DNA from 4 places in the Streptomyces sp. NBC_00425 genome. Region 1 is predicted to be linked to each of the others. Evidence: riboswitches for the same ligand, from Rfam matches in the RefSeq annotation. Region 1 holds a riboswitch; each other region holds the start of a gene.
The links. A riboswitch is a leader RNA that binds a small molecule or an ion and turns the genes downstream of it on or off. The one in region 1 is predicted to bind cobalamin.
Positions count from the first base shown of each region.

Region 1 (7,518 bases):
TAGATGGCGATCGGGTTCTCGCCGAAGCCGCGCGGGGGCTGGATGAGGATCAGCAGGTTCCCGAAGCGCAGGGCGGCGAGGACGATGTCGCCCTGCGGGTTGCGGCTGCGGTCGACGAACATCTCGCCGGGCGGCGGGCCCCAGTGCTCCTCGACGGACGTGCGCAGCTCCTCGGGCAGCGCGGCGAACCAGCGGCGGTAGTCCGCCGCCGGGATCCGCACCGGGTTGCGCGCCAGCTGCTCCTCGGTGAGCCAGTCCTGGTCGTGGCCGCCCGCCTCGATGAGCGCCCGGATCAGCTCGTCGCCGTCGCCGGAGGCCAGCCCCGGCACCTCGGCGTCCGTCCCGAAGTCGTAGCCCTCCTCGCGCAGTCGGCGCAGCAGCGCGACGGCACTGGCGGGGGTGTCCAGTCCGACCGCGTTGCCGATGCGGGAGTGCTTGGTGGGATAGGCGGAGAGGACGAGCGCGAGACGCTTGTCGGCCGGCGGGATGTGGCGCAGCCGGGCATGGCGTACGGCGATGCCGGCGACACGGGCCGCCCGTTCGGGGTCGGCGACGTAGGCGGGCAGTCCGTCGGCGTCGATCTCCTTGAAGGAGAACGGGACGGTGATCAGCCGGCCGTCGAACTCCGGGACGGCGATCTGTCCGGCCGCGTCCAGCGGGGAGACGCCTTCGTCGCTCGTCTCCCAGTCGCTCCGTGAGGAGGTCAGGCACAGTGCCTGAAGGATCGGGACGTCCAGGGAGGTCAGCGCGCCCGCGTCCCAGGACTCGTCGTCGCCGCCCGCCGAGGCCTCCGCGGGGCGGGTGCCGCCCGCGGCGAGCACCGTGGCGACGATCGCGTCGGCGGCCCGCAGTTCCTCGATCAGTTCCGGCTCGGGGGCGCGCAGGGAGGCGACGTACAGCGGGAGCGCCCGGGCGCCGGACGCCTCGACGGCGTCGCACAGGGCGTGCACGAAGGCGGTGTTGCCGCTCATGTGATGGGCCCGGTAGTACAGCACGGCGATCGTCGGGACCCCGGGGGCGTCGGCCCGCGCCGGCCGCTCCAGCGGACCCCAGGTGGGGGCGGACGCCGGGGCGTCGAAACCGTGGCCGGTGAGCAGGACCGTGTCGGAGAGGAAACGGGCGAGCTGCTCCAGGTTGGCCGGGCCGCCGTGGGCGAGATAGGCGTGGGCCTCGGCGGCGATGCCGACGGGAACCGTGGAGGCGGCCATCAGCTGGGCGTCGGGGGCCTGTTCACCGGTCAGGACGACGACCGGGCGGCCGTCGGCGAGCAGCAGGTCGAGGCCGTCCTGCCAGGCGCGCACCCCGCCGAGGAGGCGTACGACGACGAGGTCGGCGCCGTCGAGGAGCGCGGGAAGGTCGTCGAGGACCAGCCGGGCCGGGTTGGCGAAGCGGTACGGGACCGGGCCGGCTGCGGCACGGGCGCTCAGCAGGTCGGTGTCGGACGTCGACAGCAGAAGGATCATGGGGCGTCGGCCTTCCTCGGGGTGTCCGCGCCCCGGGCGGTGTCGGACGGCGGGAGTTCCTGACTCGCCCGGCTTCTGAGGGCCGGGCTCACAGTGGCGGGACCGCGCCGGATTCGCACCGGGCTTCCTCCCCTGTCGCCGTCGTGGCGTCGGCGGACCGGATGATCCACCGCAGAGCATAGTAAGGGGCGGGGGAAGAGGGCACAGGCATACCTCCCAGGTGGACGTGGGTATGCTCGCCGCCATGTCCTCGGCTGACCTCCGTCCAACATCCCAGGCCACAGCGGTCTCACGGGACCGCGGTGACGCCTGCCCCGGGGCGTTGCGACTGCACGCGGCGGACGACGGGGCGTTGGCCCGGGTCCGGGTGCCCGGCGGGGTGCTGAGCGTCCGTCAGACCGAAGCGCTGGGCGAGGCCGCCGGGCGGCTGGGCGACGGGGAGATCCATCTGACCTCGCGCGGCAACGTGCAGTTGCGGGGCCTCGCGGACGGCTGCGGCGCGGAGCTCGCCGTCCTGCTGGACGCGGCCGGACTGCTGCCCTCCCCCGGGCACGAGCGGGTGCGCAACATCGTCGCCTCGCCGTTGTCCGGCCTGGACGGACGCGGCCTGCACGACGTCCGGCCCTGGCTGTCGGATCTCGACGCGGCGCTGTGCGGGAGCGGACCGGCGCGGGAGCTGTCGGGCCGGTTCCTGTTCGCCCTGGACGACGGGCGCGGGGACGTCGCCGGGCTCGGCGCCGACGTGACGCTGCGGGCCACCGGCGACGGCGGCGCGGTGCTCGATCCGGCTGCGGTGCGGGTGTCCGCGCAGGACGCGCCGCGGGCCGCGCTGCTGGCGGCCGAGACGTTCCTGGAAGCCGTACGGGAGTCCGGCGGCGGAGTCTGGCGGGTGGCCGAACTCGTTCTGTCCGGAGGCGAGTTGGCGGAGCGGGTGCGTCACCGTCTGGACGCCGAGGGCATCGGCCGGTCGCCCGTGACGGAAGTCGCCGCCGCCGCGGTCGCACAGGGGCCCCCGCCCGGTGTCGTCGGCGACGCCCTGTCCGCGCACGTGCCGCTCGGGCGGCTCTCCGCCCGCCAGTGGCGGGAGTTGACGCGGGTCGCCGGGACCGAGCTGCGGCTGACCCCGTGGCGCGGAGTCGTCGTCCCGGTGCCGGACCAGGCCCCACGGCAGCGGGCCGAGTCGCTCGTGCGGCTCGCCGCGGCCGGTCTCATCACCGATCCGGCCTCGCCCTGGCCGCGGGTCGGCGCGTGCGTCGGACGGCCGGGGTGTGGCAAATCCCACGCCGACGTCCGGGCCGACGCGGCCGACACTGTCGACGCGGCCGGCGCCTGCCCCCTCCCGCTGTACTGGTCCGGCTGCGAACGGCGCTGCGGACACCCCCACGGCGACCGGATCGACGTGGTCGCCTCCGCCGACGGCGGCTACCGGCTGTCCGCGGTGCGGTCGGGCCGTCCGACGCGCACCGCACCGATGACCGACACCGACCACCTCGCCGCCGCCCTGGCGGCGATCACCTCATGAGCCGTACCACCATCGAGAGCAGCGAGACGAACACCGTGAGCAGCTACGACTACGAGAAGGACGGAGCGGCCATCTACCGCCGGTCCTTCGCCACCATCCGCGCGGAGTCCGACCTCGAAGGACTGCCCGCCGACGTCAGCCAGGTCGCGGTCCGGATGATCCACGCCTGCGGGATGGTCGACCTCGTACACGACCTGGCGTACACGCCGTCCGTCGTGGCCCGCGCCCGCGAGGCCCTGCGGGCCGGCGCGCCGATCTTCACCGACGTGCAGATGGTGGCCAGCGGGGTGACCCGACGTCGGCTGCCCGCCGCCAACGACGTGCTGTGCACGCTGTCCGACCCGAGCGTGCCGGAGCTGGCGGCGCGGCAGGGCACCACGCGCACCGCCGCCGCGCTGGAGCTGTGGCGGGACCGGCTCGAGGGCTCGGTGGTCGCCGTCGGCAACGCGCCCACCGCCCTCTTCCGGCTGCTGGAGATGATCGAGGAGGGCGCGCCCCGGCCCGCCGCCGTGATCGGCGCGCCGGTCGGGTTCATCGGCGCGGCCGAGTCCAAGGACGCCCTGGCGGCGAACACGCTCGGCCTGGAGTACCTGGTGGTGCGCGGACGCCGTGGCGGCAGCGCCATCGCGGCCGCCGCGCTCAACGCGATCGCGAGCGAGGAAGAATGAGCGGCAAGCTGTACGGCGTCGGGCTCGGCCCCGGCGACCCGTCCCTGATGACCGTACGGGCCGTCGAGGTGATCGGCGAGGCGGACGTGATCGCGTATCACAGCGCGCGGCACGGCCGGTCCATCGCCCGCTCGATCGCGGCGAAGCACCTGCGCGCCGACCACGTCGAGGAGCGGCTGGTCTACCCGGTCACCACGGAGACCACCGACCACCCGGGCGGCTACCAGGGCGCCATGGACGAGTTCTACGCCGAGGCGGCCGCCCGGCTGGCCGTGCATCTCGACGCGGGTCGCACGGTCGCGGTGCTCGCCGAGGGCGATCCGCTGTTCTACGGCTCCTACATGCACATGCACAAGCGGCTCGCCGACCGTTACGAGACCGAGGTCGTCCCCGGTGTCACGTCGGTGTCCGCCGCCGCCGCCCGGCTGGGCGCCCCGCTCGCCGAGGGCGAGGAGGTGCTGACGGTGCTGCCGGGCACGCTGCCCGAGGAAGAGCTCACCGCGCGGCTCGCCGCCACCGACGTGGCCGTCGTGATGAAGCTCGGCCGCACCTTCCCCAAGGTGCGGCGCGCCCTGGAGGCCGCGGGACGGCTGGACGAGGCGCGGTACGTGGAGCGGGCCACGATGAGCGGGGAGCGGACCGGCGAACTGGCCGACGTGGACCCGGAGTCGGTGCCCTACTTCTCGGTGGCCGTGCTGCCCAGCCGGGTCGACGCCGAGCGTCCCGTGCGGCCCCTCGGGGACGTCGTGGTGGTCGGCACCGGCCCCGCCGGCCCGTTGTGGCTGACGCCCGAGACCCGGGCCGCGCTGGCCGCCGCCGACGATCTGGTGGGCTACACCACGTACCTCGACCGGGTGCCCGTGCGGCCCGGACAGCTGCGGCACGGCAGCGACAACCGGGTGGAGTCCGAACGCGCCGAGTTCGCGCTGCAGCTGGCGCAGCGCGGGCGGCGGGTGGCCGTCGTCTCCGGCGGCGACCCGGGGGTGTTCGCGATGGCGACCGCCGTCCTGGAGGCCGCCTCGCAGCCCGAGTACGCGGACGTGCCGGTGCGGGTGCTGCCGGGGGTGACCGCCGCCAACGCAGCCGCCGCCCGCGCGGGCGCCCCGCTCGGCCACGATTACGCCACCATCTCCCTCTCCGACCGGCTCAAGCCGTGGGAGGTGATCGCCGATCGGCTGCGCGCGGCGGCCTCGGCGGACCTGGTGCTGGCCCTGTACAACCCGGGCTCGCACAGCCGCACCTGGCAGGTGGGCAAGGCGCGCGAGCTGCTGCTGGAGCACCGGGCGCCGGACACCCCGGTGGTGGTCGCGCGCGACGTCGGCGGCCCCGGCGAGCGGGTGCGGATCGTGCGGCTGGCCGATCTGGACCCCGCCGTGGTCGACATGCGGACGATCCTGCTGGTGGGCTCCTCACAGACCCGGGCCGTGCGGCGGGGGGACGGCGAGCAGATCGTCTGGACCCCCCGCCGGTACCCCGAGGCGTGAGCGTGGGCGGCGCCGGGCGACCGGCGCCGCCGCGGCCGTCAGGGGCGGGGACGCCACCCTGCGCGGACGTCGGCGGCACAGGCGTGAGCAGGGCAGCCGGCACGGGCGGGGACGCCACCAGCACGGGCGCCGGGGACGAGGACGCCACCCGCACGGACGGCAACGGCGAGGACGCCTCCCACACGGACGGCACGGGCTCGGGCGTGAGGCCAAGGCATCAGGGGCCGGGTCCCCTCCCGTGTGGACGGCAGGGGCGGGACGTGAGAACGGCGGGACGTCAGGGGCGGGCGGCGAGGCGCTCCGCCACCCAGCGGGCCGCCTGCTCGGGTTCCTCCACCTCGGGCACGCCCTCGGGGACGGCCGGCCGCCGGACCACGACCACGGGCAGCCCGGCCTCACGGGCCGCGGTCAGCTTCGGCGCGGTCGCCGCTCCTCCGCTGTCCTTCGTCACCACGACGTCGATGCGGTGGCGGCGCAGCAGCTCACGCTCCCCGTCCAGGCTGAAGGGGCCGCGGTCGAGCAGGATCTCGCAGTGCGGCGGGCGCGGGGCCTCGGGCGCGTCGACGGACCGCACGAGGAACCACGGTCCGTCCAGGGCGGCGAACGCGGGCAGGCCCATCCGTCCCGTGGTGAGGAACACGCGGCGGCCGAGCGCGGGCAGCAGCCGCGCCGCGTGCTCCAGGGAGTCGGCCTCGTGCCAGCGGTCGCCCTCGACGGGGACCCAGCCGGGGCGGCGCAGGGCGAGCAGGGGAACATGGGCGGTGGCGGCGGACCGTGCCGCGTGGAAGCTGATGGTCCCGGCGAAGGGGTGGGTGGCGTCGATGAGCGCGTCGACGGCCCGCTCGCGCAACCAGGCCGTCAGCCCTTCGGTCCCGCCGAAGCCACCGACGCGGACCTCGCCCGGCGGCAGCCGGGGACTGGCCACCCGTCCGGCCAGGGAGCTGGTCAGCTCCAGGCCGGGCGTGCCGTGCAGCAACTCGGCGAGGCGGCGGGCCTCCGTGGTTCCGCCGAGAATCAGTACGTGCACGAGAGTCCGGATCCGATCATGAGCAGTGACGTGGCAGGCGCGGGCGACCCGAAGGGCGGCCGCGGCGCACAACTCAAGCACACCGGGCTGCGGCCGGGCTGGACGACCGGCGCCTGTGCGACGGCGGCCACCACGGCCGCCTACACCGCCCTGCTGACCGGCGGGTTCCCCGACCCGGTGACGATCACGCTGCCGAAGGGGCAGACGCCGGCGTTCGCCCTGGCGGCCGAGGAGCTGACGGACGAGCACGCCATGGCCGGGATCGTGAAGGACGCCGGCGACGATCCGGACGTCACGCACGGGGCGCTGGTCCGGGCCACGGTGCGGTTGCTGCCGGCCGGTTCCGGGGTGGTGTTCCGGGCGGGGCCCGGCGTGGGCACGGTCACCCTTGCCGGCCTGCCCCTGCCGGTCGGGGAGCCCGCCGTCAACCCGGTCCCGCGCCAGATGATGCGCGACCACGTGGCCGAGGTGGCGGCCCGGCACGGCGGTGCCGGGGACGTCGAGATCACCCTCTCCGTCGACCACGGCGAGGAGATCGCCCGCTCCACCTGGAACCCGCGTCTGGGCATCCTCGGCGGGCTGTCCATCCTCGGCACGACCGGGATCGTCGTGCCGTACTCCTGCTCGGCGTGGATCGACTCCATCCGGCGGGGCGTGGACGTGGCCCGGGCTGCGGGCCGCACGCATGTCGCCGGGTGCACGGGGTCGACGTCGGAGCGGACGGTCCTCGCCGAGTACCGGCTGCCCGAGGACGCCCTGCTCGACATGGGCGACTTCGCCGGCGCGGTCCTGAAGTACGTGCGCCGCCATCCCGTGGACCGTCTGACGATCTGCGGCGGCTTCGCCAAGCTCTCCAAGCTCGCCGCGGGCCACCTCGACCTGCACTCGGCCCGTTCCCAGGTCGACAAGGGCTTCCTCGCCGAGCTGGCCCGAAGGGGCGGCGCGGGCCCGGCGCTCGCCGCGGAGGTGGCCGGCGCCAACACGGGGCTCGCAGCGCTCCAGCTGTGCGCCGCGGCCGGGGTCCCGCTCGGCGACCTCGTGGCGACGACCGCCCGCGACGAGGCGCTGGGCGTGCTGCGCGGGGCCCCGGTCGCGGTCGACGTCATCTGCATCGACCGCGCGGGGACGGTCGTGGGCCGCAGCGCGGTGGCCGGACCGTAGCCACACTGCCCGCCGCTCCCTGCCCCCTGCCCCCCTGCTCGCGACCCGCCGCAGCCGAGCCGCGCGCCGTTCGTCCCGTGAGGGTGTGACCGACGCGTGCCGGCCCTGCGCCGCTGTGCGCCGTCGGGCGCGGGCGTTCAGCAGATGTGGCGGTCGCGGTCCGGGGAGTAGAGGTGGCTGTCGCGGAACTGCT
Region 1 covers NZ_CP107928.1:1,688,581-1,696,098, forward strand. The annotation lists gene cobN (cobaltochelatase subunit CobN) at 1-1,463, opposite strand, end outside; cobalamin riboswitch at 1,498-1,649, opposite strand; gene cobG (precorrin-3B synthase) at 1,696-2,985, shown strand; gene OHS82_RS06960 (precorrin-8X methylmutase) at 2,982-3,653, shown strand; gene OHS82_RS06965 (precorrin-2 C(20)-methyltransferase) at 3,650-5,137, shown strand; gene OHS82_RS06970 (cobalt-precorrin-6A reductase) at 5,415-6,164, opposite strand; gene OHS82_RS06975 (cobalt-precorrin-5B (C(1))-methyltransferase) at 6,183-7,325, shown strand; gene cobM (precorrin-4 C(11)-methyltransferase) at 7,463-7,518, opposite strand, start outside.

Region 2 (7,518 bases), 5.7 Mb from region 1:
GGGGCGCGCCGAGGTCGCCGCGGTAGGCGAGGGCGAGCACGGGGAAGCGGGCGCCGTGCAGGAAGCCGATGAGGTTGAGGGCGTGCTCCCGGGTGGTCCCCAGACCGTGCACGGCGATCACCCAGGTGCGGCGGGCTCCGGGGACGAACCAGGCGGGCAGGTTGCCCAGTTCGCCGGGCACGTCGACGTCGGCGTGGTCGAGGCCGAGGGCGCTGCCGGGGTCGCCGACGTACAGGTTCGGGGTGAGCCAGACCGCGTCGCCGGCGTCCAGGGAGCCGTGGGTGACGCGTTCCAGCCGGCGCACGACGGTGTCGGCGGAGTGCGGGGCGTCGGGCAGGACCGGGCCGACGACGGCGTGGGAGCCGTTGCCGGAGAGGCCGTAGGCGCCGGGGCGCAGGGCCGCGAGGTCGCGCGTGAGGGTGACCTGTCCGGCGGCCGTGCCGTGCACGGTGAGCCGGGGCTCGGTGGGCAGGGGCCGGCCGGGCGGCGCCTTCAACGCGGCGTCGCTGGCGAACCGCCCGACGGCGACACCGGCGGCGCCGGCGGCCAGGGCTGCGGTGACGGCGGCGGCCGTCGCTGTGACAGTGCGCACGAGCCCAGTGTCGTGGCCATTGCGCAGACCGGCCAGTGGTGCGGCCGCCGGGGGTGACGCACGCGGGAAAGCCGACCGCCCGCCCGGCCGTCGGCCCCGGCCGTCAGCCGGGCTGCCCGTACCCCCGCAGACGCTCCCCCACCTGGGCGACCTGTTCCTCCGTCAGGAGTGCGGGCGTGCGGCCGGGCACCGAGGAGGCGGTCAGCCACAGGCGGCACATCCACTCCAGTTGGGCCGTGCGGTCGTACGCCTGGTCGAGGCCGGCGCCGTGGGTCAGGGTGCCGTGGTTGCGCAGGAGGCAGCCGGACCGTCCCTCGAGGGCCCGGAGCGTGTGCGCGGCCAGCTCCTCGGTGCCGTACGCGGCGTAGGGCGCGACGCGGACGGGTCCGCCGAGCGCGCTCGCCATGTAGTGGACGAGGGGGAGCTCGTCGACGAGGGTGGAGACGGCCGTGGCGTGCACGGCGTGGGTGTGCACGATCGCCCCGGCGTCGGTGGCCCGGTACACGGCCAGATGCATGGGCAGTTCGCTGGTGGGGACCAGGGCGCCGAGGACCTGCCGGCCGGTGAGGTCGACGCCGGTGACGTCGTCCGGGGCGAGCCGGTCGTAGGGCACGCCGGACGGCGTCACGAGCACGGTGTCGCCGACACGCACCGAGACGTTGCCCGAGGTGCCGACGACCAGCCCGTCGGCGACCGTGCGGCGGGCGGCCGCCACCAGTTCCGTCCAGGCCCGCGCCTCCTCGGGGGACGCCCGCCGCCCCTGCCGCCGGACGTCCGGTCGCTCGCCTCGATGCTCAGCCATGCCGCGATCCTGCCAGGCGCTCCCGGGGCCCGCCCGTGCCCCTCGCGCGGGCGATATCGCAACCCCGCCATCCGGACACCGTGACGCCCGCCTCAGTTCATCTTCCGTTCACCCAGGTTGCCTACGGTCAATCAGCCAATGACTTCGAACGATTGCCTGGGTAAATGGAAAACTTCTCGCTGATCCTCGCGATTGTGGTGGTAACCGCACTTGCGTTTGATTTCACGAACGGTTTTCACGACACCGCCAACGCGATGGCCACGACCATCTCGACCGGTGCACTCAAGCCCAAGGTCGCGGTGGCCATGTCCGCCGTGCTGAACCTTGTGGGAGCCTTCCTCTCGGTGGAGGTCGCCAACACGATCTCCAAGGGTCTCGTCGACGAGACCGGCATCCGTCCCGAGGTCATCTTCGCCGCCCTGGTCGGCGCGATCCTCTGGAACCTGCTGACCTGGCTGGTGGGCCTGCCCTCCAGCTCCTCGCACGCCCTGATGGGCGGTCTGATCGGCGCCACCATCGCCTCGGCCGGCACGGGCGCCGTGCACGGTGACGTGCTGGTCACCAAGGTGCTGCTGCCGGCGGTCGCCGCGCCGATCGTCGCGGGCCTCGCGGCGATGCTCGCCACCCGCCTCTCCTACACGCTGGGCCGCAAGGCCGACGGCAGGGCCGCGGACAAGGGCTACCGCGCGGGCCAGATCGCGTCGGCCGGCCTGGTCTCCCTCGCCCACGGCACGAACGACGCCCAGAAGACGATGGGCATCATCACCCTCGCGCTGGTCGCCGGCGGCGCCGTGGCCCCCGACTCCGACCCGCCCACCTGGGTCATCCTGTCCGCCGGTCTGGCCATCGCGCTCGGCACCTACCTCGGCGGCTGGCGCATCATCCGCACGATGGGCAAGGGGCTGACCGACCTCCAGCCGCAGCAGGGGTTCGCGGCCCAGACCAGTGCCGCGACGGTCATCCTGGCCTCCTCGCACCTCGGCTTCTCCCTCTCCACCACGCATTCGGTCTCCGGTGCGGTGATGGGCGCGGGGCTGGGCCGCAAGGGCGGCGTGGTCCGCTGGTCGACGGCGACCCGCATGTTCGTCGCCTGGGGTCTGACCCTCCCGGCCGCGGCCCTGGTGGGCGCACTCGCCGAGTCGGTCACCGGGCTCGGCGACTGGGGCACGGGCGTGGTCGCCGTCTTCCTGATCGCCTCCAGCGCGGCCATCTGGAAAATCTCCCGTCGCGAGGTCGTCGACGCGTCGAACGTCAACGAGGCCGAGGAGCCGGCCGGTGTGATCACCACGGCCATCGCCATGGTCGCGCCGCCTCCCACGGGCATGCCGGCCGAGGACGTCACGACGGACCTGACGGCCACCATCCCGGCGCCGGCCGCGCCGCCCGCCCCCGCCGCTCCCCCGGCCGCGGCCGTCTGAGCCCGCGCCACCGGAACGAAGGAAGAGAACCGGCATGAAGATCGACTGGGCAGCCCTGGGCTCCGTGTTCGGCGTCAGCCTCGTGGTCACCGTGGGCCTCGTCGCCCTGTTCACCCTCGGGGTCATGGGCCTGTCGCGCAGGGAACGCGCGACGGCCGAGGGCGGCTCGGCCGCCCTCGCGGTGACGGGCGCGTACGCGTGCTTCGCCGCCTGCGCGGCGGCGGTGGCCTACGGCATCTCGCTGATCGTGGTCTGACACGTCGTCGTCCGACGGGTCGCGGTTCGGCAGGTCGTGGTTCGACGGATCGTGGACCTTCGCGGGGTGCGGGACGGATCGCCGTCCCGCACCCCGTTCCCGTACCTCGTCCGCGTGCCCGGTGCGCGTACCCGCGCTCCGCACCCCGTTCCCGAACCCCGTCGGCCCCGCCGTGTGGGGTTCTGCACATCCTCCCCGCGCAGGTCAACAGCAAGTTGACGGCCCTTCCGGGCCCGTGGTGGACTGCCCGGGCCATTACGGCGGCAGAAGAGGAAGCCGGTGCGAGTCCGGCGCGGTCCCGCCACTGTCACCGGGGAGGAAATCCCCCGGGAGCCAGGAACTCTCGCCGCCGGTCTCGTCGAACCAGGGCGCGGACACCCTGAGTGAGGACCTCTGCCATGTGCGGCTGCCGACCGAGCGTCACCACCGAGCCGACCCCCGCCCCCACAGCCGGCTGACCCGATGGGTGCCGAGCGCGTCCACGCGTACGGCGCCGCCGCCGGCCTTCTCGGCGACCTGCTCCTCGGCGACCCCCGCCGCGGGCATCCGGTCGCCGTGTTCGGGCGGGCCGCGGGCGCCGTCGAACGGCTGCTGTGGCGCGACCACCGGGGGTGGGGCGCCCTGCACACCGTCGTGTGCGCCGGCGGCGCCGTCGCCCTGGGGGCCGTCGCCTCGCGGGGTGCGCGCCGCTCCCCCGCCGCCTCCGTCGCCCTGACCGCCGCCGCCACCTGGGCCGTCGTCGGGGGCAGTTCACTCGTCCGCGAGGCACGCGCGATCGGGCGGGCCCTGGAGGCGGGGGACGTCGAGGCGGCCCGCGCACGACTGCCGCACCTGTGCGGGCGGGATCCCCAGGCGCTGGACGCCGACGGGATCGCCCGGGCCGTCGTGGAGTCCGTCGCCGAGAACACCTCCGACGCCGTCGTCGGGGCGCTGGTGTGGGGCGCCGTGGGCGGCGTGCCGGGACTGGTCGGGTTCCGGGCCGTCAACACCCTTGACGCGATGGTCGGTCACCGCTCGCCGAGGTACCTGCGGTTCGGCTGGGCCTCCGCCCGGCTCGACGACCTCGCCGGGTGGCCGGGGGCGCGGCTGACCGCCGTGCTGGCCGCCGCGGCGGGGGACGATCCGCGCGGCGCGCTGCGGGCCTGGCGAGCCGACGCCCGCAGTCACCCGAGCCCCAACGCGGGCCCCGTGGAGGCCTCCTTCGCGGGCGCCCTCGGGGTGCGGCTGGGCGGGACCCTGGCGTACGACGGGCGGGTCGAGCACCGGCCGGTGCTCAACGGGGCGGCCGGACGGGCCGTCGCCGTGCACGACATCGAACGCGCCGCACGGCTCTCCCGCCGCGTCGGTCTGCTCGCGCTCGGCGTCACCGTCGCCGCGCGCCTGGTCGCGAAGGGACGTCAGTCATGAGCGGGGGGCTCCTCGTCGCCGGCACCACCTCGGACGCCGGCAAGAGCGTCGTCACCGCGGGGATCTGCCGGTGGCTGGTGCGACAGGGCGTCAAGGTCGCGCCGTTCAAGGCGCAGAACATGTCCCTCAACTCCTTCGTGACGCGCGAGGGCGCCGAGATCGGACGGGCGCAGGCCATGCAGGCGCAGGCCTGCCGGGTGGAGCCGACCGCGCTGATGAACCCCGTGCTGCTCAAGCCGGGCGGGGAGCGCAGCAGCCAGGTCGTGCTGCTGGGCAGGCCGGTGGGCGAGATGAGCGCCCGCGGCTATCACGGAGGCCGGCAGCAACGACTCCTCGGCACCGTTCTCGACTGTCTCGCCGAGTTGCGGGGCACGTATGACGCGGTGATCTGTGAGGGGGCGGGCAGTCCCGCCGAGATCAACCTGCGGCGGACCGACATCGTGAACATGGGGATCGCGCGGAGCGCGCGGCTGCCCGTGCTCGTCGTCGGCGACATCGACCGGGGCGGGGTGTTCGCGTCGTTCTTCGGCACGGTCGCCCTGTTGTCGCCCGAGGACCAGGAACTGGTCGCCGGGTTCCTCGTCAACAAGTTCCGGGGGGACGTCTCCCTGCTGGAGCCGGGCCTGGACATGCTGCACGGGCTCACCGGGCGGCGGACGTACGGGGTGCTGCCGTTCCGGCACGGGCTCGGGATCGACGAGGAGGACGGGCTGAGGGTCTCGCTGCGGGGAACCGTGCGGGAGTCGAACACCGCCCCGCCGGTCGGCGAGGACGTGCTGCGGGTCGCCGTCTGCGCGGTTCCGCTGATGTCCAACTTCACCGACGTGGACGCGCTGGCCGCCGAGCCCGGCGTCGTCGTGCGGTTCGTCGACCGGCCCGAGGAACTGGCCGACGCCGACCTGGTCGTCGTACCGGGGACCCGGGGCACCGTGCGGGCGCTGGAGTGGCTGCGCGAGCGCGGGCTGGCCGACGCGCTGGTGCGCCGGGCCGCCGAGCAGCGGCCCGTCCTCGGCGTCTGCGGGGGCTACCAGATCCTCGGCACGCGGATCGAGGACGAGGTCGAGAGCCGGCTCGGCCGGGTCGACGGGCTCGCACTGCTCCCCGTGCGGGTGCGGTTCGCCCCGGAGAAGACCCTCACCCGCCCGGTCGGCGAAGCCCTCGGCGAGCCCGTCGAGGGGTACGAGATCCACCACGGGGTGGCCACCGTGGACGGCGGGGAGGCGTTCCTCAGCGACGACCGCGGGAACCCCCTGGACGGCTGCCGGGTCGGTCAGGTCTGGGGCACGCACTGGCACGGCTCGCTGGAGTCGGACGGGTTCCGGCGGGCCTTCCTGCGCGAGGTGGCCGCGGCCGCGGGCCGGCGTTTCGTGCCCGCTCCCGACACCTCGTTCGCCGCGCTGCGCGAGGAGCAGCTGGACCGGCTCGGCGATCTGATCGAGGAGCACGCGGACACCGACGCTCTGTGGCGGCTGATCGAGTCGGGCGCGCCGCCGGGGCTGCCGTTCGTTCCCCCGGGGGCTCCCGCATGAGCGGCCGCGCTCGCGCCCGCACGGGGGCCGGGCCGTCGCCGTCGGCCGGCGGCGTCCCGTTCACGGGGGAGTCCGGCCGGTGGCCGCGGCGCGACACCACCGAACGGCTGCGGGACGTCCGTCCCGAGCCGGAGGGCGAGTTGGAAGGCAACGAGAAGTGAGTACTCCTTTCCCGTTCACGGCCGTCGTCGGCCAGGACGACCTGCGGCTCGCGCTGCTGCTGAACGCCGTGTCGCCGGCGGTGGGCGGTGTGCTGGTGCGCGGCGAGAAGGGCACCGCCAAGTCGACGGCGGTACGGGCGCTGTCCGCGCTCATGCCGGCGCTGGACGCGGTGACCGGCTGCCGGTTCTCCTGCGACCCGGCCTCGCCCGACCCGGCCTGCCCGGACGGACCGCACGAGCCGGGGGCGTCCGAGACGCGGCCTGCGCGCATGGTCGAGCTGCCGGTCGGCGCCTCCGAGGACCGGCTGGTGGGCGCGCTGGACATCGAACGGGCGCTGGCGGAGGGCGTGAAGGCCTTCGAGCCGGGGCTCCTCGCCGACGCGCACCGGGGCATCCTCTACGTCGACGAGGTCAACCTCCTCCACGACCACCTGGTCGACCTGTTGCTGGACGCGGCCGCGATGGGCGCCTCGTACGTCGAGCGCGAGGGCGTCTCCGTACGGCACGCGGCCCGGTTCCTGCTCGTCGGCACCATGAACCCCGAAGAGGGCGAGCTGCGGCCGCAGCTGCTCGACCGGTTCGGGCTGACGGTGGAGGTGGCGGCCTCGCGCGAGCCCGACCAGCGGGTGGAGGTGGTGCGGCGGCGGCTCGCGCACGACGACGATCCCGAGGCGTTCGCCGCGCGCTGGGCGGACGAGGAGGCCGCCGTCCGCAGCCGGATCGCGGCCGCGCGCGAGCTGCTGCCGTCGGTGCGGCTGGGCGACGCGGCGCTGCGTCAGATCGCGGCGACCTGCGCCGCGTTCGAGGTGGACGGCATGCGCGCCGACATCGTCATGGCGCGCACAGCCACCGCGCTGGCCGCGTGGGCGGGACGGACCGACGTGCTCGCGGAGGACGTACGGCAGGCGGCGCTGCTCGCGCTGCCGCACCGCAGGCGGCGCAACCCCTTCGACGCGCCCGGACTCGACGAGGACAAACTCGACGAGACGCTCGAGGAGTTCGGCGGCTCGGACGACGAGGACCCCGACCCCGGCCCGCAGGGCCCCGAGGGCGGCCCCGGCGACGGTCCCGAGGGCGGCCCCGACGGCGGGGGCGGGCTGCCGCCGGGGTCGGGCGACGCGGTCGGCGACGCCACCGTGCCGCCGCAGGGCGACGGCGCCGGCCCCGACGCCGGGCGCGGGGAGGGCGGCGCGGAGCCGGCGCCGGCCGGCCCGGGAGCCGGGGAGCAGTCCCCCGTGCGGGCCGCCGAGCCGTTCCGCACCAAGACGCTGAGCGTGCCCGGCATCGGCGAGGGCGCCGCCGGGCGGCGGTCGCGGGCGCGTACCGAGCACGGCCGGACCACGGGCGCCCGGC
Region 2 covers NZ_CP107928.1:7,398,910-7,406,427, reverse strand. The annotation lists gene OHS82_RS32545 (alpha/beta hydrolase) at 1-592, opposite strand, end outside; gene OHS82_RS32540 (class II aldolase/adducin family protein) at 696-1,394, opposite strand; gene OHS82_RS32535 (inorganic phosphate transporter) at 1,559-2,812, shown strand; gene OHS82_RS32530 (hypothetical protein) at 2,847-3,068, shown strand; cobalamin riboswitch at 3,291-3,430, shown strand; gene OHS82_RS32525 (cobalamin biosynthesis protein) at 3,531-4,475, shown strand; gene OHS82_RS32520 (cobyric acid synthase) at 4,472-6,004, shown strand; gene OHS82_RS32515 (hypothetical protein) at 6,001-6,165, shown strand; gene OHS82_RS32510 (putative cobaltochelatase) at 6,162-7,518, shown strand, end outside.
Region 2: it holds a riboswitch for cobalamin, as region 1 does, so the genes downstream of both, OHS82_RS32525 (cobalamin biosynthesis protein) here and cobN (cobaltochelatase subunit CobN) in region 1, are expected to answer to the same signal.

Region 3 (7,518 bases), 2.0 Mb from region 1:
CGTACGCGAACGCGCCGTAGAAGAACAGGCCCTCGATGCACGCGGCGAAGCAGATCAGGTTGAGCAGGAAGCGGCGCCGGTCGGCCTGCGACTCCAGCCGCTCCAGCTTCTCCACCTCGTTGATCCACTTGAAGCAGAACTCGGCCTTCTCCCGGATGGACGGGATGTTCTCCACCGCCGCGAAGGCCGCCGCCCGGTCGTCCGGGTCGGGCAGATAGGTGTCCAGCAGCGTCAGATAGAACTGGACGTGCACGGCCTCCTCGAAGAGCTGCCTGGACAGGTACAGGCGCGCCTCGGGGGAGTTGATGTGCTTGTACAGCGTCAGCACGAGGTTGTTCGCCACGATCGAGTCGCCCGTCGCGAAGAACGCGACCAGCCGGCCGATCATGTGCTGCTCGCCCTCGGACAGCTTCGCCAGGTCGGTGACGTCCGAGTGGAGGTCGACCTCCTCGACGGTCCAGGTGTTCTTGATCGCGTCCCGGTAGCGCTCGTAGAAGTCGGGGTAGCGCATCGGGCGCAGGGTCAGCTCGAAGCCCGGGTCGAGCAGGTTCTTCTCGGTCTTCTCGGGTGCGGTGGTCATTACTGGCAGGCCTCGCAGGACTCGGGGTTCTCCAGGGAGCAGGCGACGGCGTCGGGGTCGGCGGCCTGCTGCACGGGGATGGTGTTCTCGGTCTGCGCCTGGGCGCGGGCGGCCCGGGCGATCCGGGTGGCCGGGCGCGAGCGCAGGTAGTACGTCGTCTTCAGGCCCGACTTCCACGCGTACGCGTACATCGAGGAGAGCTTGCCGATCGTCGGCGTCTCCAGGAACAGGTTCAGCGACTGCGCCTGGTCCAGGTACGGGGTACGGGCGGCGGCCATGTCGATCAGGCCGCGCTGGGGGATCTCCCACGCCGTGCGGTACAGGTCCCGCACCTCGGCCGGGATCCACGCGAAGCCCTGCACCGAGCCGTTCGCCTCGCGCAGCGCCTCACGGGTGCGGGCGTCCCAGACGCCGAGCTCCTTGAGCTCGCGCACCAGGTACGAGTTGACCTGGAGGAACTCGCCGGACAGCGTCTCGCGCTTGAACAGGTTCGACACCTGCGGCTCGATGCACTCGTAGACGCCCGCGATGGAGGCGATGGTGGCGGTGGGCGCGATGGCCAGCAGCAGGGAGTTGCGCAGTCCCGTCGAGGCGATCCGCTCGCGCAGCGCCGCCCAGCGCTCGGGCCAGGCGAACTCGACGCCGTAGTGGTCCGGGTGCAGCACGCCCCTGGCCGTGCGGGTCTTCTCCCAGGCCGGCAGCGGGCCGCTGCGCTCGGCCAGGTCGGCGGAGGCCTCGTAGGCGGCGAGCATGACGCGCTCGGCGATGCGGGTGGAAAGGGCCTTGGCCTCGGGCGAGTCGAAGGGCAGCCGCAGCTTGAAGAAGACGTCCTGAAGGCCCATCGCGCCCAGCCCGACCGGACGCCAGCGGGCGTTGGAACGGCCCGCCTGCTCGGTCGGGTAGAAGTTGATGTCGACGACGCGGTCCAGGAACGTGACCGCCGTGCGGACGGTCTCGTCCAGCCGCTGCCAGTCGATGTCGCCGTTCGCCGTGTCGACGAACGCGCCCAGGTTCACCGAGCCCAGGTTGCACACCGCCGTCTCGCCGTCGTCCGTGACCTCCAGGATCTCCGTGCACAGGTTGGAGGAGTGCACGACGTGACCCGGCTCGGCCGTCTGGTTGGCGGTGCGGTTGGCCGCGTCCTTGAAGGTCATCCAGCCGTTGCCGGTCTGCGCGAGGGTGCGCATCATACGGCCGTACAGGTCTCGGGCCGGGATGGTCTTCCTGGCCAGACCGGCGGACTCGGCCCTGCGGTAGGCCGCGTCGAACTCGTCGCCCCACAGGTCCACCAGCTCGGGCACGTCGGCCGGGGAGAACAGCGACCACGGCTCGTCGGCGTTGACCCGGCGCATGAACTCGTCCGGGATCCAGTGGGCGAGGTTCAGGTTGTGCGTACGCCGGGCATCCTCGCCGGTGTTGTCCCGCAGCTCCAGGAACTCCTCGATGTCGGAGTGCCAGGTCTCCAGGTAGACCGCCGCCGCGCCCTTGCGCCGGCCGCCCTGGTTCACGGCGGCGACGGAGGCGTCCAGCGTCTTGAGGAACGGCACGATGCCGTTGGAGTGCCCGTTGGTGCCGCGGATCAGGGAACCCCGGCTGCGGATGCGGGAGTACGACAGCCCGATGCCGCCGGCGTGCTTCGACAGCCGGGCGACCTGGTGGTAGCGGTCGTAGATGGAGTCCAGCTCGTCCAGCGGGGAGTCGAGGAGGTAGCAGGACGACATCTGCGGATGCCGGGTGCCGGAGTTGAAGAGGGTGGGGGAGGACGGGAGGTAGTCCAGCCGGCTCATCAGCCGGTAGAGCGCCGCGACCTCGTCCAGGGCGCGGACCGTGTCGTCCTCGGCGAGACCGGCGGCGACCCGCAGCAGGAAGTGCTGGGGCGTCTCGACGACCTTGCGGGTGATCGGGTGCCGCAGCAGGTAGCGGCTGTGCAGGGTGCGCAGTCCGAAGTAGCCGAAGCGGTCGTCGGCGGCGGTGTCGATCAGCGCGTCGAGGCGGGCCGCGTGAACGCGCACGAACTCGGCGGTGCGGTCCGCGATCAGACCCTCGCGGTGCCCGACGGCGACCGACTCGGTGAACGACGTGACGCCCTGGGAGGCGGCCTCCGCGGCGATGCCGATCGTCAGCAGCCGGGCGGCCAGCTTCGAGTAGGCGGGGTCCTCGGAGATCAGGCCGGCGGCCGCCTCGGTGGCCAGCTCGCGCAGCTCCGCGGTGATCTCGGAGGCGGCCCGCGCAGACCGGCCGCGCAGCGCGGCGGCCGCGACCCGGCCCGGGTCGGCGTCGGGCAGATCGACGGTCAGCTCGGTCAGGGTACGCAGCAACGCGGTCCCGGGACCGTCGGTCTTCAGCTCGGTGACTGAGGCCGGTTCGGCTGGCGCGATGGTCACGTGGGGCTCTCCCTCGCTCGGCAGGGGGCCTTGCGGAGGGCAGGGGGCAGCACACGAGCGCGCGGGGGCGTCGCGTCCACCGGCCCACTCCACGAGGCCCGGACGTCAGGACACCCGGACCGGACGGCCGGGCGCGCTGTCGGCAGGACCTCGGACTGAACAGGCGTGCCCATATGGGTAGGGATGCACGCGAGTACACCGTTGCGGGACAGTTCCGGATTCGCACCGGATTCCCCTGCGGCGACAGCGAGCATGAGCATACATCTTGTGCTCGCCTGTCACGCCACCACCAGATGTTGTGTCGGGGTGGTTTCAGAGCGTCAACTGGTAGGTGAGCAGAGTGATGTCGTCCAGGTCCGGCAGGGGCCTCCAGTCCCGCTCCGGTGTGCGGACGAAGCCGAGGCGTTCGTAGAGGCGGTGGGCCGCGCTCATGGAGCGCTGGGTCGACAGGACGACGCTCGTGCAGCCTTCCACGGCTCGCGCCCGTTCGACGCAGGCCCGCACCAGAGCCTCGCCGACGCCCCGGCCGCGAGCCCGGCGTGCGACAGCCAGCATCCTGATCTCCGTCTCGCCGGCGCGGGCCAGATCGGCCATGGGGCCGGGGCCCGGGACGAAGGTGACGCCGCCGAGCAGCAGCTCGCCGCCGTCCACGGCCACCAGAACCTCTGCGGTCGCCGCCCGCTTCGCGACGTCCCTCAGTTCGTGCAGATACGAGTCGCTCTCCCCGAAGTCGAGGAGGCCGTCGTTCAGGTAGGCGCGGGCGGTGATGTCGCCCAGGGGCTCGTACTCGGCGGGTGCGACCTGCCGTATGGCGATGTCCATGGCCCTGAGTCTGCCGGACGCCCGGGTTGCGGCGGCTGTCGGGAGTGTTTCCATGGAAGTAGCCGTCGGCGCCGCGCGAGTCCTCTGTCCGCGAGTCCTCCGTCCCGGGAACTTCCGGGACTCGGAAGGAGAACGCCATGACGAGGGTCGTCCGCCATCCGCCCGGCAAGGAGCGACCGCGCGACGCGCCGATGGCCACCCTGCCTTTCCGGCGGGCGGGAACTCGCCTCGGACACGGGCTCGTCGGCCGCTGGCACTCCCTGACGCTCCGTCTGGAGGCGCGCCGCGGCGTCGTCCGTCCCAAGAAGTGGCGCCGGTGGCTCTCCTACGCCAACGTCACCCGGGCGATCTGGCTGGTCGCCGTCCTGGCGGTGCTCGCCTGGATCGGGGAGGGCGTGTTCATCCTCGCCACGGACCACATGACCCGCTTCGAGAAGTGGCGGGAGAAGAACGGGGGGTTCGAGATCGTCTCCCGGTTCGTCGGTCCGGTCCTCGCCGCCTCGCTCGCCGCCGCGCTCTTCCTGTTCTGGTGGTACCGCTGGACCAAGCGGCGATATCTGGCCAAGGCCCTGCGGGATCCCCGTCGGCTGGTGCCCACCGCCGGATACGACATCCGCGAGATCGTCGGCCGCGAGGACATCGCCCAGGTCATCGCCGAGCGGCTGCGGGAGCGCGACACCCGGCGGCCGTATCTGCTCGTCGGCGGCGTCGGCGCGGGGAAGACCGCCGTCCTCGTACGGCTCACCGAACTCCTGGCCCGCCAGAACGCCGTACCGGTGCCGATCCGGCTGCGCGACGCGACGGACGGCGCCGACCTGAACTTCGAACAGCTGGCCAGGCAGCGGTTCGCCCAGGAGGCGCCCAAGGGCGTTCTGGCGCGCAGCAAGATCGACCGGGTGTGGCAGCAACTCCTCGCCGACGACAAGCCGGTCGTCCTCGCCGACGGCCTGGAGGAGGCCCTGCTCGACGACGGCCGACAGCAGAACCGGGACAACGTCATCCGCCGGGCCATCGAGCGCGCCCGCGAGGAGAAACTGCCCCTGGTCATCGCCTCCCGGCCGCACAGCCCGCTGGAGACCACCTCCGCCGCCATCGTGGTGCTCGAACCCCTCGGCGAGGAGGAGGCGCTGCGTTTCGTCGCGGCGGACGTGCCCGAGACCGACGAGCGCCGGGTGGACTGGATCGTCGAGACGGCGGAGGTGACCGAGTCTCCGATCTACCTGCAGATCGCCCGCGAACTCCACCGGAGGGGAATCCTGGAGCACGACCGTCCGGAGGACGACCCGCAGCACGTCATCACCCGCAGCCGCGACCGCGCCACCCTGCGGCTCTGGCTGCTGGAGACCTGGGCCGGGGCACTGTGCGAGGGGAAGCTGCGCGAGGACGTCGCACTCACCCCCGGCGAGCGCCGCGACACGCTCGAGGTGGTCTGCGCCCTGGCCTGCGTCGGACTGCTCCAGGACACACTGGAGGTCGACTTCGCGGAGCTGCTCGACCCGGACGTCCTGCACCCCGGCGCGGCCCGGCGCGCCCGCGTCCGGGCCGAGCGCCTGTGGGCCGGCCGCGGCTTCGACCAGTACGGCAAGCGCGACCACACGCTCTCCGACTGGCACCGGCAGCAGATCTGGGACGCGCTGTGCGAGCGGCTCGGCGAACCGGCGCGCAGGCGGCTGCGCGAGGGCAACATGGACCAGTGCCATGCCGTCCTCGCCCGCTTCGCGGCCCACGCGACCAGGCTCAGACTGGTGGAGGGCTTCGAGCACCGGGTCCGTTTCCCGCACAGCATCGTCCAGGCCTACTTCGGCTCTCGCGTGCTGAGCCACCTGGGGGAGCGGCGCGCCGGGGACCTGACCGGGCAGGCGCTGCAGCCGCCCGGCCCCAGCCGTGAACTGCTGATCGCCCTCGTCCTGCTGTCCCGGGGGCGGGCGGCAGACCCGCCGGCCCGCGGGCGCGGTGTGCGGGCCGAGGTGCGCGAGGAGATCGCGGAGCGGGTACGGCGGGGCCCCGTGCGGGGCCGTCCGCTCGCCCGCCGGCTGTGCGCCGCCGCGGACCGGCGCACGGACGACCCCAAGGCCCTGGACCTCTATGCGGCCGCCCTGGAGATCGAGAGCGCCGAGGCCGACCCGAGGCATCTGGACGAGATCGTGCGAGCGGTGCGCCGGCACTGGCCCGGCATCAAGGGCGACCGGCGCACCCTGAGGGACGCCAAGCGCAGGGTGCTCAAACAGCTGGGGGCCGCCTTGCGGGCGGTCTCCGACCGGATCGACACCACCCCGCTGTACTGGGAGCTCTTCCAACTGGCCGTGCAGGAACCCTCCTACTCCATCCGCCTGGTCGTCGCCCAGGAGTTCGGCGCCGGGGGCAACGCGGCGTTCGCGGTGATCCGCGAGCGGGTCGGCCTGAACACCGACCCCGTGCACGAGTACAACGAACGCCTCGACAGGCTGAAGGTCTGGAAGAGACAGGAGTACGAGACATGGGCCGCGCGGATGGGAAGGGCCCGGGCGGTCCGCGCGAGCCCGGGAGGCGCGCCGGACGAGGACATCGGCCGGCTGCAGGAGGACCGCAAGGAACTGAACCGGCGCTACCGTGATCAACGGGTCGATCTCTTCCGGGAGTTCGTGATGCGGGCCTGGATGCTCCCGATGCTCCTGGGCTCCGTCGACGAGGCCCATCGCGACGAGGCCCGGGAACGCCTCACCAAATGGCTGAGCCACCTCGACCCGAAGTTCACCGGCGGCGCCCCCGATCTGCCGCTCGCCCTGGAGGCCGCGCTGGCCCAGGGCTTCAAGTACGCGGCCAACCGGCGCCACCGGCATCCGCACACCTACCTGGGAGGCCGGGACGACCTGATCCGCCAGGCGGAGACCGTGCTGCAGCAGTCACGCTGCTGGTACGCGCAGCTCAGCCTGCTCCAGGCGCTGTGCCTGTGGGAACTCCCCGACATGGCCGGCGGCCGCTCCGACGGGCACCAGCCGTTCCAGCTGGTCGGCGGGGCCACCGCCGTACAGACGGTGGAGCGCTGGCTGTCGATGGCGGGCACGGTGAACGCGGCGCCGGGCTCCCCGGACGGGGTCGCCCGACGGCGCCTGCATCCGTTCGTCGCCGAGGCCGGCGACCTGGCCGCCCTCGCCCTGGAGACCGGCCAGCCCGAGCGGTTCCTGTGGATCGACGAGAAGGGCGTCGCCGACAACATCGGGGCCCGCGCGGGCGACACCGGGGGATACCGCAGGCACAGCCTGTGGATTCCCCCCTCGGTCGGCTGGAGCACCCTCGACCCGCGCGCCCAACGCCTGGTCGCGGACGTCCTGGTGATGCTGAACCTCGTCGAACGGGACGGCCACCCGGACGAGGTCGAGGAGCGCCTGGCCCGCATGGAGCAGCCCGGGATGTCGTTGCCGCCGTGCATCCGCACGGACCGGGAGCCGCTGCGGCCCGGACTGCGCATCGGCACGGCGACCCCGCCCGCACCGGGCACGGCCTGTCTGCCCGACTGCAAGTTCCAGCTCTGCCCGTACCCTCCCCGGGGCGGTGTGCCCCGGGGAGAGATCCGCGAGCCGTTCTGCCGCCAGCAGCAGGCCCTGCTGCCCGGCAGCGTCCGGCGCTGGCTGCCCCGGGGGCTGCGCAGGAAGACCCCGCACTGGGTCGGCATGCGGGTCGGCGAACTGGACCGCTTCTGGGACGCGATGGCCCGACGGACACGCGACTAGTGCCGGTCACGGCACCAGCCCG
Region 3 covers NZ_CP107928.1:3,659,934-3,667,451, reverse strand. The annotation lists gene OHS82_RS15405 (ribonucleotide-diphosphate reductase subunit beta) at 1-580, opposite strand, end outside; gene OHS82_RS15400 (ribonucleoside-diphosphate reductase subunit alpha) at 580-2,964, opposite strand; cobalamin riboswitch at 3,089-3,224, opposite strand; gene OHS82_RS15395 (GNAT family N-acetyltransferase) at 3,277-3,786, opposite strand; gene OHS82_RS15390 (ATP-binding protein) at 3,924-7,496, shown strand.
Region 3: it holds a riboswitch for cobalamin, as region 1 does, so the genes downstream of both, OHS82_RS15400 (ribonucleoside-diphosphate reductase subunit alpha) here and cobN (cobaltochelatase subunit CobN) in region 1, are expected to answer to the same signal.

Region 4 (7,518 bases), 540 kb from region 1:
CCCTGCATGCGCTCCTCGGGCAGCCCCTCCGGCGTGACGAGGGAGTACTCACCGCCTCCCCCGGGCAGATCCATCGGGCTGAAACGCCAGCCGAACACACTGCCGTAGAACTCCTTCGCCGCCGGGGCGTCGGTCGTGTACAGCTCGGTCCAGCACAGCGAGCCCGGCTCGTCGACGAGCTCGAAACCTGCGTTCCTCCCCGGCTGCCAGACCGCGAACTGACCGCCCAGCGGGTCGCTGTACTGCGCCATCCGGCCCCAGTCTCCGAGGTCCCTGGTCGCCAGCCGCACGGTACCGCCCACACGCTCGACGGCCCGGGTCGTGGCCTCCGCGTCGGTGACCGTGTAGTAGATCATCCAGGCGGAGCGGGCCCCCTCCTCGGTCAGCTTGCCGAGCCCGGCGACGGTCTTGCCGTCCTTCTGGAACATGCCGCCTTCGGCGTCCTGCCCCTCCATGGGCTCGTACCGCCAGCCGAGCACAGCGCCGTAGAAGGCCGCGGCGGCCGGGACGTCCGGGGCGCCGAGGTCGAGCCAGCAGGGGGCGCCGGGGGTGGGGTCGGTGGTCATCACGGCGTCGCCCTTTCGCAGATCCGTCAACGTCCTCAGCGTGGCACCGCGCTCCGGCGACCGCGCGTCGGCCGCAGCGGGCCGGGGACCGAACGGGTGGTTCGCCTCGCCCTCAGGTGACGGGCAGTCCGTAGACCCGGTCGAAGTGCTGGGCCACCAGGTGTCCGGCGCCGTCGCAGGAGAGCTGCCACCGGTTGACGCCGGTCTCCCGGCCGTCGGTGAAGTTCCACAGCAGACGGCCCGAGGCGGTGTCGATCGCGTAGAAGCCGTGCTTGTTCTCGAAGGCCGTCACGTACACGGCGTGCGCGCCCACCGCGACCGGGCTGTCCATGTCGAGGCGGGGGGTCTCGCAGAACCAGCGCCGGGAGCCGCTCGCCGCGTCGAAGGCGTGCACGCCGCAGGGGTCCGTGCTGGTGACGTAGACGGTGTTGCCGACCGCTCCCAGGGAGGCGTACGTGCCCCGTTCCGCCTTCGCGTTCCACCGGAGCCTGCCGGTGGCCAGCTCCAGGGCGATGAGCTCGGAGCCGATGGCGAACACGGTCTGCCCGAGGACGGCCAGGCCCGGCCTGAGGTCGTATCCCACCTGGTGCCTCCAGCGCAGGCTGCCGCCGTCACGGGTGCCGCGGACGGCGACGTTGCGCAGTCCGTCGGCGTAGACGAAGTACTCGTCGGTGATGACGGGCTGCAGCGCGATGCCGACGTCCTGCGGATCGATCGGTATGACGAGGGCCTGCCGCGCCTCGATGTCGACGCTGAACACGGAGTCGGTGGAGGTCGCCACCCCCTGCTCCCCCGGCCGGCGCTGCAGCTTGGCTCCGAGCACCGAGACACTGTGGTCGTCGTAGCCGCCGAGCAACTGGTCGAACCGGTAGTCCTCGCCGAAGTCGAGGGTGAACTGCTCCGCGCCGCCGACAGGGTCCACTCCGATCACCGTCGCGCCCGCGCCCAGCGCGACCGCCGCGCCGTGGATCAACAGGACGGGTCCGGGCGAGAGGCTGATGCCCTGGTACACCCAGCGGGGCCGCGAGCCGTTCCTCACGTCCAGGCCGATCATGTCACCCGGACGGGTCTTCAGCAGGGCTGTGCCGTCGTGGAAGACCGCCGGGGCCTGCAGCAGCGGTCCGCCCCGGTACACCCAGGTCGGCTCGGGCGCCCGGCCGAGCGGACGCGCCGTCTGCGCGCCCGGCGTTCCGCGGACGGCGAGTGCCGCTCCCCCGACCAGGGCCACCCCGGCGGTCGCGGCCAGGACCGTGCGCCGGGCGACTCCGGAGCGTGCGGGGGCACGGTGGTGCGCGGGCGCGGCGGAACGTTTCGACGCCGTTTGCGGCAACGTGTCGCGCACCGCCTGGAGACCCGTGAGCTTCTTGGCAAGCGTCGAACCCGGCGCGGGTGTCCGCCCCTTGGCCGGTTCCGGCGCCTGCGCCCGTGCCTCGGACCGGTCTTCGGCCTGGTCCGCCGACAGGACCTCGGCCTGGGTTTCCGCCCGGGCCGGCGCCTCTGCCTGGGCTCGGGCCTGCGACTGGGCTCGGGCCCCGGCCCGTGACCCGGCCCGGGTGAGCGTCCGCGCCCGGGGCCGTGCCCGGTCCGGCTCGTCCGGTGAGGCGAACGACTCGGCTCCCGGCAGCACCGCGGAGGGTCTCGCGCCGCCGACGGCTCCGGTGCCCTCGCCGCGGCCCCTGTTTCCGTATCCGCTTCCGCTTCCGCTTCCGCTGCGGCCTTCGCCGTCGCCTCCGACTCCGGCTCCGGTTTCGGTATCGCTTTCGCTTTCGCTTTCGCTTTCGGGAGCGCCGCACTTCGGCCGGTCGACGGTCGGGTGGGCGGGCCTCCGCCCGGCAGGCTCGGGCGGCCCGACGACGGGCTCCGCGGCCGGCTCTCGCAGAGGCGGCGCGAAGGCTCCGGGGCCCGGGACCCTGTCCGGCGGTGCGAGGCGGTCCAGGTCCCGCACGGCCGCCCGGTGGGCGTCGACCATGGCGGACACGGGCGCCGGCAACCAGCCCTCCGTCAGCACCTGTTCGGCGCCGCCGGGAGCACAGGCCGCGGAGAGCCGGTCGGGGTGGATCCTCAGGACCGGGTCCTTGGCGTGACAGAGACTGATGATCTTGTCCAGTGGTTCGGGCACCAGGCTCAGGTCCGGCGACCCGTGGGCCACCTGGTAGAGCTGCGCCGCGCCCACCGCCCCGCCGAACGGCGAGCGTCCGGACGCGGCGAACGCGAGCACCGAGCCGAGGCAGAAGACGTCGCCCTCCGGGCCCATCGGATCCCCGGTGGCCTGCTCCGGGCACATGTAGTCGAGAGAACCGAACAGGGTCCCCGAACCGGTGAGTTCATAACCGTCACGGGCGCGCACGATGCCGAAGTCGATGACCCGCGGGCCGTCCGCCGCGAGCAGCACGTTGGACGGTTTCAGGTCACGGTGCACGAGCCCTTCGGCGTGCACCGCGGTCAGCGCCTCGGCGATGCCCGCGCCCAGTGCGAGGACCGTCTCCACCGGCAGCGGCCCGTGCGCGGCGACCGCCTCGGCCAGGGTGGGGCCGGGTACGTGGTCGGTGGCGAGCCAGGGCGTCTCGTCGTCGGGCGCGGCGTCCACGACGTGTGCCGTGTAGGGGCCGCCGACCGCCGCCGCTGCCGCCACCTCGCGCCGGAACCGGATCCGGAAGTTGTCGTCGTCCGCCATCTCGGGACGGATCACCTTGACCGCGACGACGCGGCCGGCCGAGGACCGCGCCAGATAGACCCGGCCCATGCCGCCTGCACCGAGCCGGGCCACGAGCCGGTAGGGCCCGAGCTGCTCGGGGTCTTCTGGACGCAGTGGCTGCATGCCCTCGGCCGCCTGTTCTCGGTGGTGACGGGCGGAGATCCCGCCCACGCTGCGGGGGAAGGCCCGGTGGGGTCCGGACCACAGACTAGGCGCTGGAACGGCGGACAGGAGTGCGTCCTCGTACGCGGGTCCACGCACCTGGAAGTAAGTGCCCGGTCGTCCTCCGGTTCCCCCACGTCCATGTGACGTCATGTCAGAGATCGGGTGACACGTGCTTTCCCTGCGGGAACAGTGCACGATGAGCAACAAGTGCACGATGAATGCACCTTGCGGGCCCGAGACCTCCGATGTGCCGAAGGTCACCCCCGCCGGCGCCCTCGACGCCTGTGGTAGCTTGCCGAGGCCAGTCGTACTCGTGTGCGCCCCCGGGCGCGCAGGGGTCAGGGAATCCGGTGGGACTCCGGAGCTGACGCGCAGCGGTAAGGGCGACGGGCGGGGCTTTCGGCCACTGGAACGCGCATGCGCTCCGGGAAGGCGCCTCGCCCGGGTGACCCCGAGTCCGAAGACCTGCTGGCGGCCTCCGGTGTCGCAGACCGGCCGGAGGAGCGCACCGTACGACCGGGCTTCGCGCTTGAGCCCTCGACGCCGAAGGAAACTCCGTGCCGTTCGCACGTCCCGTCCGCTCTGCCGTGCTGTTCCTGGCGGGCGCCCTCCTGTCGACCGGCTGCGGCGGCTCCGCCGCTCCCGCCGGCTCTTCCGGCTCCTCCGCGGACGGTTCCGCCGGCAGCGACGCGGCCGGCCGTACGGTCACTCTGGACAACTGCGGACAGCGGGTCCGGATCGAGACGCCCCCTCGTCGGGCGGTCTCCCTGAACCAGGGCACCACGGAGATCATGCTCTCCCTCGGGCTCGCCGACCGGATGGCGGGCACCGCCACCTGGACCGACCCGCTGCCCAAGAGCCTCGAGAAGGCCGACGCCCGGGTGAAGCGGCTGGCCGACAACGCGCCCTCCTTCGAGAAGGTCCTGGACGCCGAACCCGACTTCGTGGCCGCCTCGTTCGCCTCCACGCTCGGCACCGGCGGGGTGGCCACCCGCGCCCAGTTCGAGAAGCTCGGGGTCCCGACCTATCTCTCTCCCTCCGACTGCGCCGGCAAGGACAACAGCGGCGGCGGCGACGGCGTCCGCACCGAGCCGCTGACCATGGACACGGTCTACGGCGAAGTACGCGACCTGGCACGGGTCTTCGGGGTCGAGAAGCGGGGGGAGGAACTGGTGGCCGACCTCGAGTCCCGGATCGCCCGGGCCGCTTCGGGCCTCGACGCCGAGAACGTCACCCTCCTGTACTGGTTCGCCAACTCCCAGTCCCCCTACCTGGCCGGCTGCTGCGGCGCCCCCGGCGTCATCACCCGCGAACTCGGCGCGAAGAACGTCTTCGACGACACCGAGGAGGAGTGGCCGCAGGTCAACTGGGAGACGGTCGCCGACCGCGACCCGGACGTCCTCGTCATCGGCGATCTGACCCGTAGGCAGCAGACGGCCGAGACCGCGGCCAAGAAGATCGCGTTCCTGGAGAACGACCCGGTCACGAGGAACATGACCGCGGTGCGGAAGAAGCGGTATGTGCTCCTGTCCGGGCAGGCGATGAACCCGACCGTGCGCACGGTCGAGGGAGTGGAGAAGGTGGCGGCGGCACTGCGCGCGTACGGCCTCGCGGGATGAGCGCCGCGGGCCCGGCGGCCGCCGCGCCCGCGACGGCGGCGCGGGGGCTGCGGCACGTGCTGCTGTGGGCGGCCGGTCTCGCCCTGCTGTGCGCGTCCGTCGCCGTGGCGATCACCATCGGCCCAGCGGACATCGCGGTCGCAGACGTGTGGTCCACGGTGGCCGCCCATCTCGGCATCGGCGAGGCCGGGTTGACGCCGCTGAGAGACGGCATCGTGTGGAATCTGCGGCTGCCGCGCACCCTGCTGGCCGCGGTGTGCGGCGCCGGCCTCGCCGTGTGCGGCGCGGTGATGCAGTCCCTGCTGCGCAACCCGCTCGCCGACCCGTTCGTCCTCGGGATCTCCTCCGGCGCCTCGACGGGCGCGGTCGTGGTGGTCGTGCTGGGGGCGGGCGGCGGGGCCCTGTCGGTGTCCGGCGGCGCGTTCCTCGGTGCGGCGGTCTCCTTCGCGCTGGTGCTGCTGCTCAGTCACACACTGGGCGGCGCCACGGACCGGGTGGTGCTCGCCGGGGTGGCGGCCATGCAGATGTTCTCGGCGCTCACCTCGTTCGTCGTCATGACGACCGCCGACGCGGAGACCACCCGCGGGGTCCTGTTCTGGCTGCTCGGCTCGCTCAGCGGGGCCGACTGGGCGGACGTGGGCCTGGGGCTCGCGGTGCTGGCCGCGGTGCTGGTGGTGTGCACGGGGTACGCGACGACCCTGGACGCCTTCGCGTTCGGGCAGGACGCCGCCGCGTCGCTGGGCGTGCACGTGGCCCGCACCCGGCTGGTCCTGCTGTGCGTCACCGCCCTGCTGACGGCCACTCTGGTCAGCTCGGCGGGGGCGATCGGCTTCGTGGGCCTCGTGCTCCCGCACGCGGCCCGGGCCCTGACCGGTCCCGGGCACACCAGGCTGTTGCCGGCCACCGCGCTGGCGGGGGCGGTGTTCCTGGTGTGGGTGGACACCCTCGCCCGCACCGTCCTGGACCCGCAGGAGGTGCCGGTGGGCGTGGTGACCTCGCTGATCGGCGTCCCCGCGTTCGTCCTCGTGCTGTACCGGACCAGGAGCGCGCGATGACCGGGACCGCCGAGGACTCCGGTCTGCGCGGCGACCGCCTCGCCTACGCGGCGGGCGGCTCGCTGATCCTGGACGGGGTCGACCTCACACTGCGCCCGGGGACCGTCACCGGCCTGCTCGGCCCGAACGGTTCCGGCAAGTCCACGCTGCTGCGTCTGCTCGCCGGTGTCCTCGCCCCCGCCTCGGGCGTCGTCACCCTCGACGGCCGCCCGCTGGCGCAGGTCGGCCGGCGGGCGGTCGCCCGGCGCATCGCCGTCGTCGAGCAACAGGCAGACGCCCAGGTCGCGTTGAGCGTTCTGGACGTCGTGCGCCTGGGCCGTGTCCCGCATCGTCGGGCCTGGGGCGCCGCCTCGGTCGAGGACGAGGCCGCGGTCCGTTCCGCACTGGAGCGGACCGGCCTCGGCGACAAGGCCGGCCGTCTGTGGCACACCCTCTCCGGAGGCGAACGCCAGCGTGTGCAGGTCGCCCGCGCGCTCGCCCAGCAGCCGCGGGAGCTGCTGCTGGACGAGCCCACCAACCACCTCGACATCCAGCACCAGCTCGCGCTGCTGGACCTGATCACCGAGCTCGGCGTGACCAGTGTCGTCGCACTGCACGATCTGAACCTGGCCGCGATGTACTGCGACCGGGTCGTCGTCCTCAAGCAGGGCAGGGCGGTGGCCGGCGGCACACCCCAGGAGGTGCTCACCGAGGCGCTGATCGCCGACGTCTACGGGGTGCGGGCCAGCCTCACACGCGACGGCCCCGACGGCCGCCCGCACATACGCTTCCTGGGCGCCCTGCCCGCCGGACGGAACGGGGAGCACCAGGGCGGGGAGCCGCAGGACGGGGAGCCGCAGGACTGCCAGGGGCGGAGCGGGGGCAGTGGCACGAGGGACGGCCGGGCGGCGTGCAACGACCGGCGGCCGGCGCTCTGACCGTCTGTCGCGGGGCGCGGCGTCGCCGTCCCTGCGCACGACCACGTCCTGCGCGACACCTCCTCGGCGCGACCACGTCCTCGCGCTCCGCACCGGGAGACCCTACGTTGATGACCTCACCAGAAGGAGCCGCCACGTGACCATCCGGGTCGTACTCGTCTCGCCCGCGACGAGTTCGTCGCTGCGGCAGGCCCGTTTCGACGACGGGGCCTCGATCGACGCCGCCGGGGCGGCGCTCGCCCGCGCCGCGGCCGGGACCCTGCCCGCAGCCGCGCGGGTCCTCGTCTCGCCCGGTGTGCGGTGCGGTGAGACGGCGGCAGCCCTCGGTCTCGACGCGCTGGAGACGGCGGAGCTGGCGGGTCTGGGGGTGGGCCGGTGGCGGGGCCTGACGCTCGCCGAGGTCGGCGCCGCCGAGCCGGAGGCGGTGGCCCGCTGGCTCGCCGATCCCGGGTCGGCGCCGCACGGCGGCGAGTCCGTGCGGGATCTGTGCGACCGGGTGGC
Region 4 covers NZ_CP107928.1:1,145,266-1,152,783, forward strand. The annotation lists gene OHS82_RS05005 (VOC family protein) at 1-569, opposite strand, end outside; gene OHS82_RS05010 (protein kinase domain-containing protein) at 679-3,384, opposite strand; cobalamin riboswitch at 3,767-3,893, shown strand; gene OHS82_RS05015 (ABC transporter substrate-binding protein) at 3,984-5,045, shown strand; gene OHS82_RS05020 (FecCD family ABC transporter permease) at 5,042-6,100, shown strand; gene OHS82_RS05025 (ABC transporter ATP-binding protein) at 6,097-7,017, shown strand; gene OHS82_RS05030 (histidine phosphatase family protein) at 7,154-7,518, shown strand, end outside.
Region 4: it holds a riboswitch for cobalamin, as region 1 does, so the genes downstream of both, OHS82_RS05015 (ABC transporter substrate-binding protein) here and cobN (cobaltochelatase subunit CobN) in region 1, are expected to answer to the same signal.